4 regions of the Mesorhizobium sp. M0518 genome follow, and region 2 is predicted to be linked to each of the others. Evidence: predicted binding sites of a transcription regulator. Region 2 holds the regulator's gene; each other region holds the start of a gene.

Region 1 (2,202 bases), on a different contig from region 2:
CCAATCCGACGCATTTCCCGATCGACGAGCCAAAGGAAATGGACTGGAGTTTCACCGGCCCATTCGGCACTTACGACAAGGCGCAGTTGCAGCGCGGCCTCAAGGTCTACAAGGAAGTCTGCTCGGCCTGCCATTCGATGAACCTGGTGGCGTTCCGCACGCTGTCGGACCTCGGCTATTCCGATGCGCAGATCAAGACGCTGTCGGCCGAGTACACAATCCATGACGGCCCCAACGATGCCGGCGACATGTTCGACCGTCCCGGCAAGCCGTCCGACCATTTCCCGCCGCCCTTCGCCAATGAGGAAGCGGCTGCTGCTTCCAATGGCGGCGCTGCCCCGCCCGACATGTCGCTGCTGGCCAAGGCGCGCGGCGTCGAGCGCGGCTTTCCGCAATTCGTCTTCGACATCTTCACACAATACGATGCCGGCGGTCCCGACTATATCCACTCGCTGCTGACCGGCTACGACCAGACGCCGCCGGCCGGCATGGTGATCCCGGAAGGCACCCACTACAATCCGTACTTCATGTCCGGCGTGTCGCTGAAAATGCCCAAGCCGCTCTCCGACGGCCAGGTGACCTATGATGACGGTGCGCCGCAGACCGTCGACCAGTATTCCCGCGACGTCTCCGCCTTCCTGGCGTGGGCGGCCGAGCCGCATATGGAAGACCGCAAGAAGACCGGTTTTCGCGTTCTGGTGTTCCTGCTTTTGTTCGGCGCGCTGGTCTATCTCACCAAGCGCAAGGTGTGGGAAGGCGTGGCCCACTAGGCCATACAATCAAGTGATCGCGAAGGGCGCCGAGAGGCGCCCTTTTGCATTTCCGGAGGCTGGTCATGTCACATGGCCGTCATCGCATCCGGCGATCCTGTGCTGCTCTCATCAAAGGATCGCATTCATGAAAAGATACGCATCGCTCGCGGCAGGCCTGTTGCTGCTCATCCTCGGCTCGGCAGCGCAAGCGGAAGACGCCCAGCCCTTCGTCACCAACAAGGACGTCGACCTGACGATGATCCTGCCGCCGCCGCCGGCAAACGATTCGGCGCAGACCAAGGCCGAACTCGGCGAGGTGCTGACGCTGCAGGTGACGCGCACCCCGGAGATGGTCGCCAGCGCGGTGGCTGATGCCGAGGAGAATGTCTGGCGCTTTGCCGACGTCATGGGGCCGAAATTCAACAAGGAAACGCTGCCGAAATTCAGCGCTTTCTTCGATCGCGTGGTGGCTACCGAAGGGGCTGTAGTCGACCCGGCCAAGGATGTCTGGAAGCGCCCGCGCCCGCATCAGCTCAGCGATCTCGTCAAGCCGGCGGTCAAGCTGTCGAGCTCCGGTTCCTGGCCGTCCGGCCATGCCACCGTAGGCACGATGATGGGCATCATCCTGTCCGACATGGTCCCGGAAAAGCGCGCCGAGATCATGGCGCGTGCGGCCGAATACGCCCACAACCGCGAGGTCGGCGGCATCCACTATGCGTCCGACGTCGAGATGGGCAAGATTTCCGGCAGCGTTATTGCCGCGGTCCTGCTCAACCGGGACGACTTCAAGGCTGAATATGAAGTGGCCAGGGCCGAGCTTCGTTCCGATCTCGGCATGTAATCCTCGTCAGCCGGATTTAGACGGGAAGGGGCGCTTAAGGCGCTCCTTTTTTGTTAACGCTCGTGCTCAAGCGAAAGTTCGGCAATTAGTCCGTTGGCATGGCGGCATCAGGTTGATATTCGACGCATCGAACGGTGGCGAGAAGCTCGTCCCGCCATGGCCTTTGGAATTCGATGATGCGGCTCAGCGACTGTCACAACTTTTCCGATTTCCGGCGGATGGCACAGCAGCGGCTGCCCGGGCCGATCTTCAACTACATCGACGGCGCGGCCGACGATGAGGTCACCTATCGCCGCAACACCGAAAGCTTCGAGACCTGCGACCTTGTTCCCAACGTGCTGCGCGGAGTGAGCGAGGTCGACATGTCGGTGACGGTCATGGGCCAGAAGCTGGCGATGCCGTTCTATTGCTCGCCGACCGCCTTGCAGCGCCTGTTCCACCATCAGGGTGAGCGCGCGGTCGCCAGGGCCGCCGCCAAATACGGCACCATGTTCGGCGTCTCCTCGCTTGGCACCGTCAGCCTCGAGGAGGCGCGCGGCATCAGCAGCAGCCCACAGGTCTACCAGTTCTATTTCCACCGGGACCGAGGTCTTAACCGGGCGATGATGC
Region 2 (2,202 bases):
CGACAAACGCACCCAGGACTACATCACCGGCCGGTTCGGCTGAGCTCAGGCATACGAGGGACGAAGATCATGGGTGAACATACCGTCGCATCTTTCGATGAGGATCTGGAGCAGATCAGCCAGCTGATCCGCGACATGGGCGATCTCGCCTGCTCGATGGTCAGTGGCTCGACCAGGGCTTTGCTCAATTCGGACAATGCGCTGGCGCAGCGCGTGGTTTCCGATGATGCCATCATGGATGCACGCCAGCGCGAGCTGGACGATCGCGCCATCACGCTGATCGCCAAGCGCCAGCCAATGGCCAACGATCTGCGTGCGGTGGTCGGTTCGATCCGCATGGCCGGCGACCTTGAGCGCATCGGCGACCTTGCCAAGAACATCGCCAAGCGCGTCGGCACTGTCGGGCTGAGTGTCACGCCGCACGACCTTTCGCATTCGATCGACGCGATGGCGCAACTGGTGCTGATCCAGGTGCAGGGGGTCGTCGACGAGTATGCCGCCGCCGACCCGGCAGCGCTTGCCACGCTCAGAAACAATGACGAACGCATCGACGTCAAATACACCTCGGTGTTCCGTGAGCTGCTGACCTACATGATGGAAGATCCCCGCAACATCACGGCGTGCACGCACCTGTTGTTCTGCGCCAAGAACCTCGAGCGGATCGGCGACCACGTGACCAACATCGCCGAAAATGCCTACTATGTTTTGACCGGCACGCAGCTGCCAGCCAATCGTCCGAAGCAGGACGAGACGGCAATGTCCGCGCCAGCGGCATAACAGGGGTGACCAGCCGATGATCGCACCACGCATCATGGTGGTGGAGGATGAGGAGCCGCTAGGCGTGCTGCTCCGCTACAATCTTGAATCCGAAGGTTACCAGGTCGAGGTGGTGACGCGCGGCGACGAGGCCGAAATCCGGCTGCAGGAGAACGTTCCCGATCTTCTGGTGCTCGACTGGATGGTGCCTGCGGTTTCCGGTATCGAACTCTGCCGGCGCCTGCGAATGCGTCCCGAGACCGAGCGGCTGCCGATCATCATGCTGACCGCGCGAGGCGAGGAAAGCGACCGCGTGCGCGGCCTGTCGACCGGCGCCGACGACTATCTGGTCAAGCCCTTCTCGACGCCGGAGTTCATGGCCAGGGTCAAGGCGCTGCTGCGCCGGGCCAAGCCGGAAGTGCTGTCCAGCGTGCTAAAGGTCGGCGACATCGTGCTCGATCGCGAGTCGCACCGGGTCTATCGCAAGAAGAGCGAGATCCGGCTCGGGCCGACCGAGTTCCGCCTGCTCGAATTCATGATGCGCCATCCAGGCCGCGTGTTCTCGCGCAGCCAGCTGCTCGACAATGTCTGGGGCGAAACGATCTACATCGACGAGCGCACGGTCGACGTGCATGTCGGCCGGCTGCGCAAGGCGGTCAACAATGGCCGGATGCCGGACGTCATCCGCACGATCCGCGGGGCGGGCTACGCGATCAGGGAAGACTAGGTGCTGTTTCGTCCCGATAGATCGGGAAAACTCGATTAGCACGCGGTCGCCAACAGCCGGTGGAATGTTGCACTCGTCTCATCAATGGGGAGCGAGCACGTGACGCCAGGAGCGGTCATCCTCATCAGGTTTCGAATGACTGCATTTGGGCCAAAGCGACAGGCAGCTTCTCGCGTCCCTCGATCTCCCAAACTCTCTATTGGGCCCCGGCTGGCCAAGAGGCACGGCGAATTACTTGATAGGTCGCCATCTTTCCCGCAGACTCCAACCAGAAAGCCACGCAAGAATGCATTTGAGTTAATTTAGATATACGTTCGTCGAATGACGCGCATTCTGCAGAAATATACAATTTTAATAAATTTACTTCAAATTATTGCGAGTCCTCTCCTCTTTATTCATCGCTTGTCCGTCGATTGTTCAATGCGATCTCGGATCTAATGACGATTCCGTGGAACGATCTCGTTCTTTGCAGCGTTGCTTGGAAGCGGTCGCCGGACCTTTGACCAGGTCGGACACCATGAGGAAGGATTTCTGATGAGCACGGTCTTAAACGCCAAGGGCATCCCTCTTGCCTACACCGGCGCTTCCACTCATTGGTTCTCGGCCACCGGGTCTGGACCGGAACTGCATGGCACCTCCGGCAACGACTCCTTCTGGGGAGATACCGGCGTCAATGTCACGATCTACGGTGGCGCCGGCGACGACTACTATCATCTCTA
Region 3 (2,202 bases), on a different contig from region 2:
CTGATCGATCCGACGATCGGCGCCGAGCGGCTGCTCTACAGGCTGTTCCACGAGCATGGCGTGCGCGTCTTCGGCGGCGTTCCGGTCGCCGACCAGTGCTCGTGCTCCAAGGACAAGATCCGCGGCATCCTCGAGGGTTTTTCCGCCCAGGAGATCAAGGACAGCACCGAAGACGGCGGCATCCACGTCGCCTGCGAATTCTGCTCGAAGCAATATGATTTCGATCCGGCGGAATTTGCGGCCCAGTAGAGAAAAAAACCACGCCTCACCGGCCGCTCCGCAGCCGGTGAGGCGAAATCAATTCACCGTCCGCCGCGTCCCCGGCAGATCCAGCGAAAACGCCGGAATGGCGATGTCGAACGTCTCGCCCCGCTTGTTGCGCATCGTGTAGTGCCCGACCATGATGCCGGATGGTGTCGAGAGCGGGCAACCGGACGTGTACTGGTAGCTGTCGCCGGGATTGAGTTCGGGCTGGTCGCCGACCACGCCGGGGCCACGCACTTCCTCGACCCGGCCGGTGCCGTCGGTGATGTGCCAATAGCGCGACAGAAGCTGCACGAAATCGTCCGACTGATTGTCGATCGTTATCTGATAGCCCCAGACATAGCGGTTCTCCGAGGGATCCGAACGGTCCTCCAGATAGAACGGCCTGACCTGCACTTCGATGTTGCGCGTGACGGCGCTATACATAAGCGGCTCCAAAACAATCTAGAGCATGATCCTGAAAAGTGGGAACCGGTTTTCAGAAAAGATCATGCTCAAAGAAACAGAGATAGAGCCCCATCCCAGTTCAATCGGGATGGAACAGGCTCTAGGTCGAACTTTCGGCGCTCCACGCGGGCTGGTCAACGGTGCGCGTCCTGTCATTGCGGACGGAACCGCAGGTGGCGGCAAAGAATGTCATTTAAGTGACACATGACAATGATGGTGTGCGCCGACCAGTGCCGCGCGACTCGGGCGCTCTGTCGAATTGTTGAATCGGTCGTCATGCCAGCCAGATTGTTCTGGCGGACCGGTTTTCCTGGAGTGACCGGATCTCGATGGAACTCACTCTCATAGCCGCCACGCTTTCAACTGCCCTCATTCTCTCAAATCTCGCCAGCATCGTGCTCGCCGCTTCGCGTCTGAAACGGCGCCGCGCCATTGCCGCGCCGGCCGGCAAGCCACGGCCGGTGTCGATCGTCGTGCCGTCGCGCGGCGTCGAGCCGTTCACGCAGGAGACGCTGGAGCGCGCCTTCTCGCTCGACTGGCCGTGCTACGAGTTGATTTTCTGCGTCGCCCATGCCGACGATCCGGTGGTCAAATTGATAAACAGGACGATCGTCCGGTTTTCGAAAGTGCCGGCCCGGCTGCTTGTCGGCGACGACCGCATCAGCGCCAATCCGAAACTCAACAATTGCGTCAAGGGCTGGGAGGCGGCGCGGCACGACTGGGTCGTCCTGGCCGATTCCAACGTGCTGATGCCGAGGGACTACGTCCAGCATCTGATGGCTGCCTGGCGGCCCGGCACCGGCCTTGTCTGCTCGACGCCGATTGGCTCGCGGCCGGCCGGCTTCTGGGCCGAGGTCGAATGCGCTTTCCTCAACACGCTGCAGGCGCGCTGGCAATATGCCGGCGAGGCGCTCGGCCTGGGCTTTGCCCAGGGCAAGAGCATGCTCTGGAACAAGCCGATGCTCGACGCCAATGGCGGCATCCGCGCGCTGGCCGCCGAGATCGCGGAGGATGCCGCCGCGACCAAGCTGGTGAACAGTCTCGGCCTGCGCGTCAATCTCGTCGCCGCCCCCTTCGAGCAGCCGCTTGGCCGGCGCTCGTTTGACGAGATCTGGTCGCGTCAGGCCCGTTGGGCGCGCCTGCGCCGCGTCACTTTCCCGCTGTTCTTCGCACCCGAAATCCTGACCGGCGCCGTGGTGCCGCTGGTGCTTGCGCTGATTGCCGCGGCCAGTGCCGGCTTCAGCCTCTGGGCAACCGCCCTTGCAGTGCTGGTAGCCTTCTACCTTCCCGAGTGCGCGCTGGCCTGGTCCAAGGGCTGGTACCTGTCGCCACGCATGGTCACGGCGATCATGGCGCGCGACCTGATCCTTCCGGCGATGTGGGGGCGCGGCTGGCTCGGCGGCGCCGTCGACTGGCGCGGCAATGCGATGACCATCGGCACCAAGACGGCCGAGCTGGAGGAGACGCCGTCCGGCGCCTGAAGGCCCTACC
Region 4 (2,202 bases), 290 kb from region 2:
TGAGATCCTTGGAATCCGACCAGTTGTTCAGCACTTCATGGTCGTCCCACTGGTAGAAAGTCGGGCAGATGGCGCTCAGGCCGAGCACGTTCCTGTCCATCATGTTGTATTTCCACTGGTCCCGGTATTCATCCAGCGTCTCGGCGACTTTGCGCTTGCCGTCGATCAGCACGACGTTCTTCCACTTGCCGCCGCCGGGCAGGTCGACCTCGTCCTTCATGGCGCCGTCGGCATAGATGGTGTCGCCCGAATGCAGGAAGAAGTCGGGCGTGTGCTTGCCGATCGTGGCGTAAGTCTTCATGCCGGTCTCGTCGATGCCCCAGCCCTGGCCGGCGGTGTCGCCGGACCAGGCAAAGCGGATGTCGCGCTTCGAGGCTGGCGCCGTCCTGAAACGGCCGGTGATCGGCTCCGAAACGGCGTTGATGTCGGCGAGATCGGCCGATGTCATGCGGTAGAAGATATCCTGATCGGAAGCGAGGTCGGTGAGCAGCCGCTTGACCGTGTAATCGCTGGCCGGCGACGTATCGAGCGGCGCCAGGCGTGTCGCATTGGCGAAATTCTCCGTTGACGACACTTCGAACATGACGCGCGACGGGCGATCGGTGCGCGTCCACACCATGCCGCTGGTTGCGTCGACATCGCCGGACTGAACGCCATGGGTGAAGGAAGGCCGCTGATTGGCACGCGAATAGTAGGGCAGCGCCAGGCTGGAAACGCCGGCCAGGCCAACGGCGCCGGCGGAAGTGACAAAAGCGCGGCGGGTCATCGAAAGCTTGTTCATGGCTGTCTCCTGGATGGCTTGAACGGTGCCACCAAAATCCAGCGTCAATGTTTCAGGCGCATATCGGGATGATGAAGGTTTTCTGACGATTAACAGGCGGGTGGGCGTTTGCGCGGACGGCAAAGCTGCCGATCTCCCCCACGAGGGGGGAGATTGCAGCTTGGCCGGTAGCGCCTCTCCCTAAGCCGCTTGCGGCTCCGGATCGAACGCCGGCTTGCTGGTGTTGATCAGGAGCGAGATACAGGCGGCGGCGATTGCCGTCATGCCGGCGATCAGGAACGCCAGTTCGTAATTGCCCTGCAACTCGCGCATGGTGCCGCCAAAGGCGGCGGCAGCGGCCGCACCGATCTGGTGCCCGGCGACGATCCAGCCGAACACGATCGGCCCGCTGCGGTCGCCGAACGCCTCGTTGGCGAGCCGCAGCGTCGGCGGCACGGTGGCGATCCAGTCGAGACCATAGAGCACAGCGAAGATGATCAAGCTGGTCGCCGAGAAGCCGGAATAGGGCAGATAGATCAGCGACAGGCCACGAATGCCATAATAGACGCCGAGCAGCTTACGCGGATCGAAGCGGTCGGTGAGCCAGCCCGACAACGTCGTGCCGATCAGGTCGAAAATGCCCATCATCGACAGCAGACCGGCGGCCTGCACTTCGCCGATGCCCATGTCGCCGCAGAACGCGATAAGATGCGTGCCGACCAGCCCGTTGGTGGTGAAGCCGCAGACGAAGAAGGTGGCGAACAGATACCAGAACACCCGCGTGCCGGCGGCACGGCGCAGCGTCGAGAACGTATGCGCAAGAAAATTGCCCTGTGACGCAGGCGGAGTGGGCGGCACGTCGTCAGCCTCGGCGCCGTAGCGCACCATGCCGATCGATGCCGGCCGCTCCGGCACCAGCAGCCAGACCAGCGGTATCAGGGCAGCGGTCGCGATCGCGACCGCGATGACAACCGGCTGCCAGCCGCCCGACTGCGCCAGAGCGGCGATCAGCGGCAGGAACACCAGCATGCCCGAGGCGCTGGAAGCCGACATCAATCCCATGACAAGGCCGCGATTGGTCTTGAACCAGCGGTTGACGATGGTCGCGCCGAGCACGCTGGCGACAGCGCCGGAACCAATGCCCGAGAACACGCCCCAAGTGATGAACAAATGCCACGGCTTGGTCATCAGCAAGCTGAGCGCCGTGGAGCCCGACATCACCACCAGCGAGGCCAGCAATGTGCGGCGCAGCCCGATGCGCTCCATCAGGGCCGCGGCAAATGGCCCCGTCAGGCCGTAAAGCAGGATGCCGACACCTGCGGCCAGCGAGATGATGTCGCGCCGCCAGCCGAAACTGGTCTCCAGCGGCAGCATCATGACAGAGGGAGCGGACCGCAGACCGGCCGCGACCAGCAGGCTAAGGAAGATGACGCCGACCACGA

Evidence for each region. The regulator PhoB, encoded in region 2, activates phosphate uptake and scavenging genes when phosphate is short. The targets are predictions, from matches to a motif close to TGTCATNNANCTGTCAT.
Region 1: NKI66_RS21670 (acid phosphatase) is a predicted target of PhoB. The motif match lies at 837-853, and genes of this name have one in related genera.
Region 3: NKI66_RS20230 (ceramide glucosyltransferase) is a predicted target of PhoB. The motif match lies at 899-915, and genes of this name have one in related genera.
Region 4: NKI66_RS01810 (alkaline phosphatase D family protein) is a predicted target of PhoB. The motif match lies at 853-869, and genes of this name have one in related genera.

What each region holds. Positions count from the first base shown of each region.
Region 1 is NZ_JAMYQY010000015.1:123,072-125,273, forward strand. Features, by position in the region: gene NKI66_RS21665 (cytochrome c1) at 1-770, shown strand, start outside; gene NKI66_RS21670 (acid phosphatase) at 898-1,593, shown strand; gene NKI66_RS21675 (alpha-hydroxy acid oxidase) at 1,770-2,202, shown strand, end outside.
Region 2 is NZ_JAMYQY010000001.1:79,137-81,338, reverse strand. Features, by position in the region: gene pstB (phosphate ABC transporter ATP-binding protein PstB) at 1-43, shown strand, start outside; gene phoU (phosphate signaling complex protein PhoU) at 70-777, shown strand; gene phoB (phosphate regulon transcriptional regulator PhoB) at 794-1,483, shown strand; gene eglC (endo-1,3-1,4-beta-glycanase EglC) at 2,018-2,202, shown strand, end outside.
Region 3 is NZ_JAMYQY010000014.1:8,486-10,687, forward strand. Features, by position in the region: gene NKI66_RS20220 (Hsp33 family molecular chaperone) at 1-249, shown strand, start outside; gene apaG (Co2+/Mg2+ efflux facilitator ApaG/CorD) at 298-690, opposite strand; gene NKI66_RS20230 (ceramide glucosyltransferase) at 1,041-2,192, shown strand; gene NKI66_RS20235 (O-succinylhomoserine sulfhydrylase) at 2,198-2,202, opposite strand, start outside.
Region 4 is NZ_JAMYQY010000001.1:368,465-370,666, forward strand. Features, by position in the region: gene NKI66_RS01810 (alkaline phosphatase D family protein) at 1-781, opposite strand, end outside; gene NKI66_RS01815 (MFS transporter) at 962-2,202, opposite strand, start outside.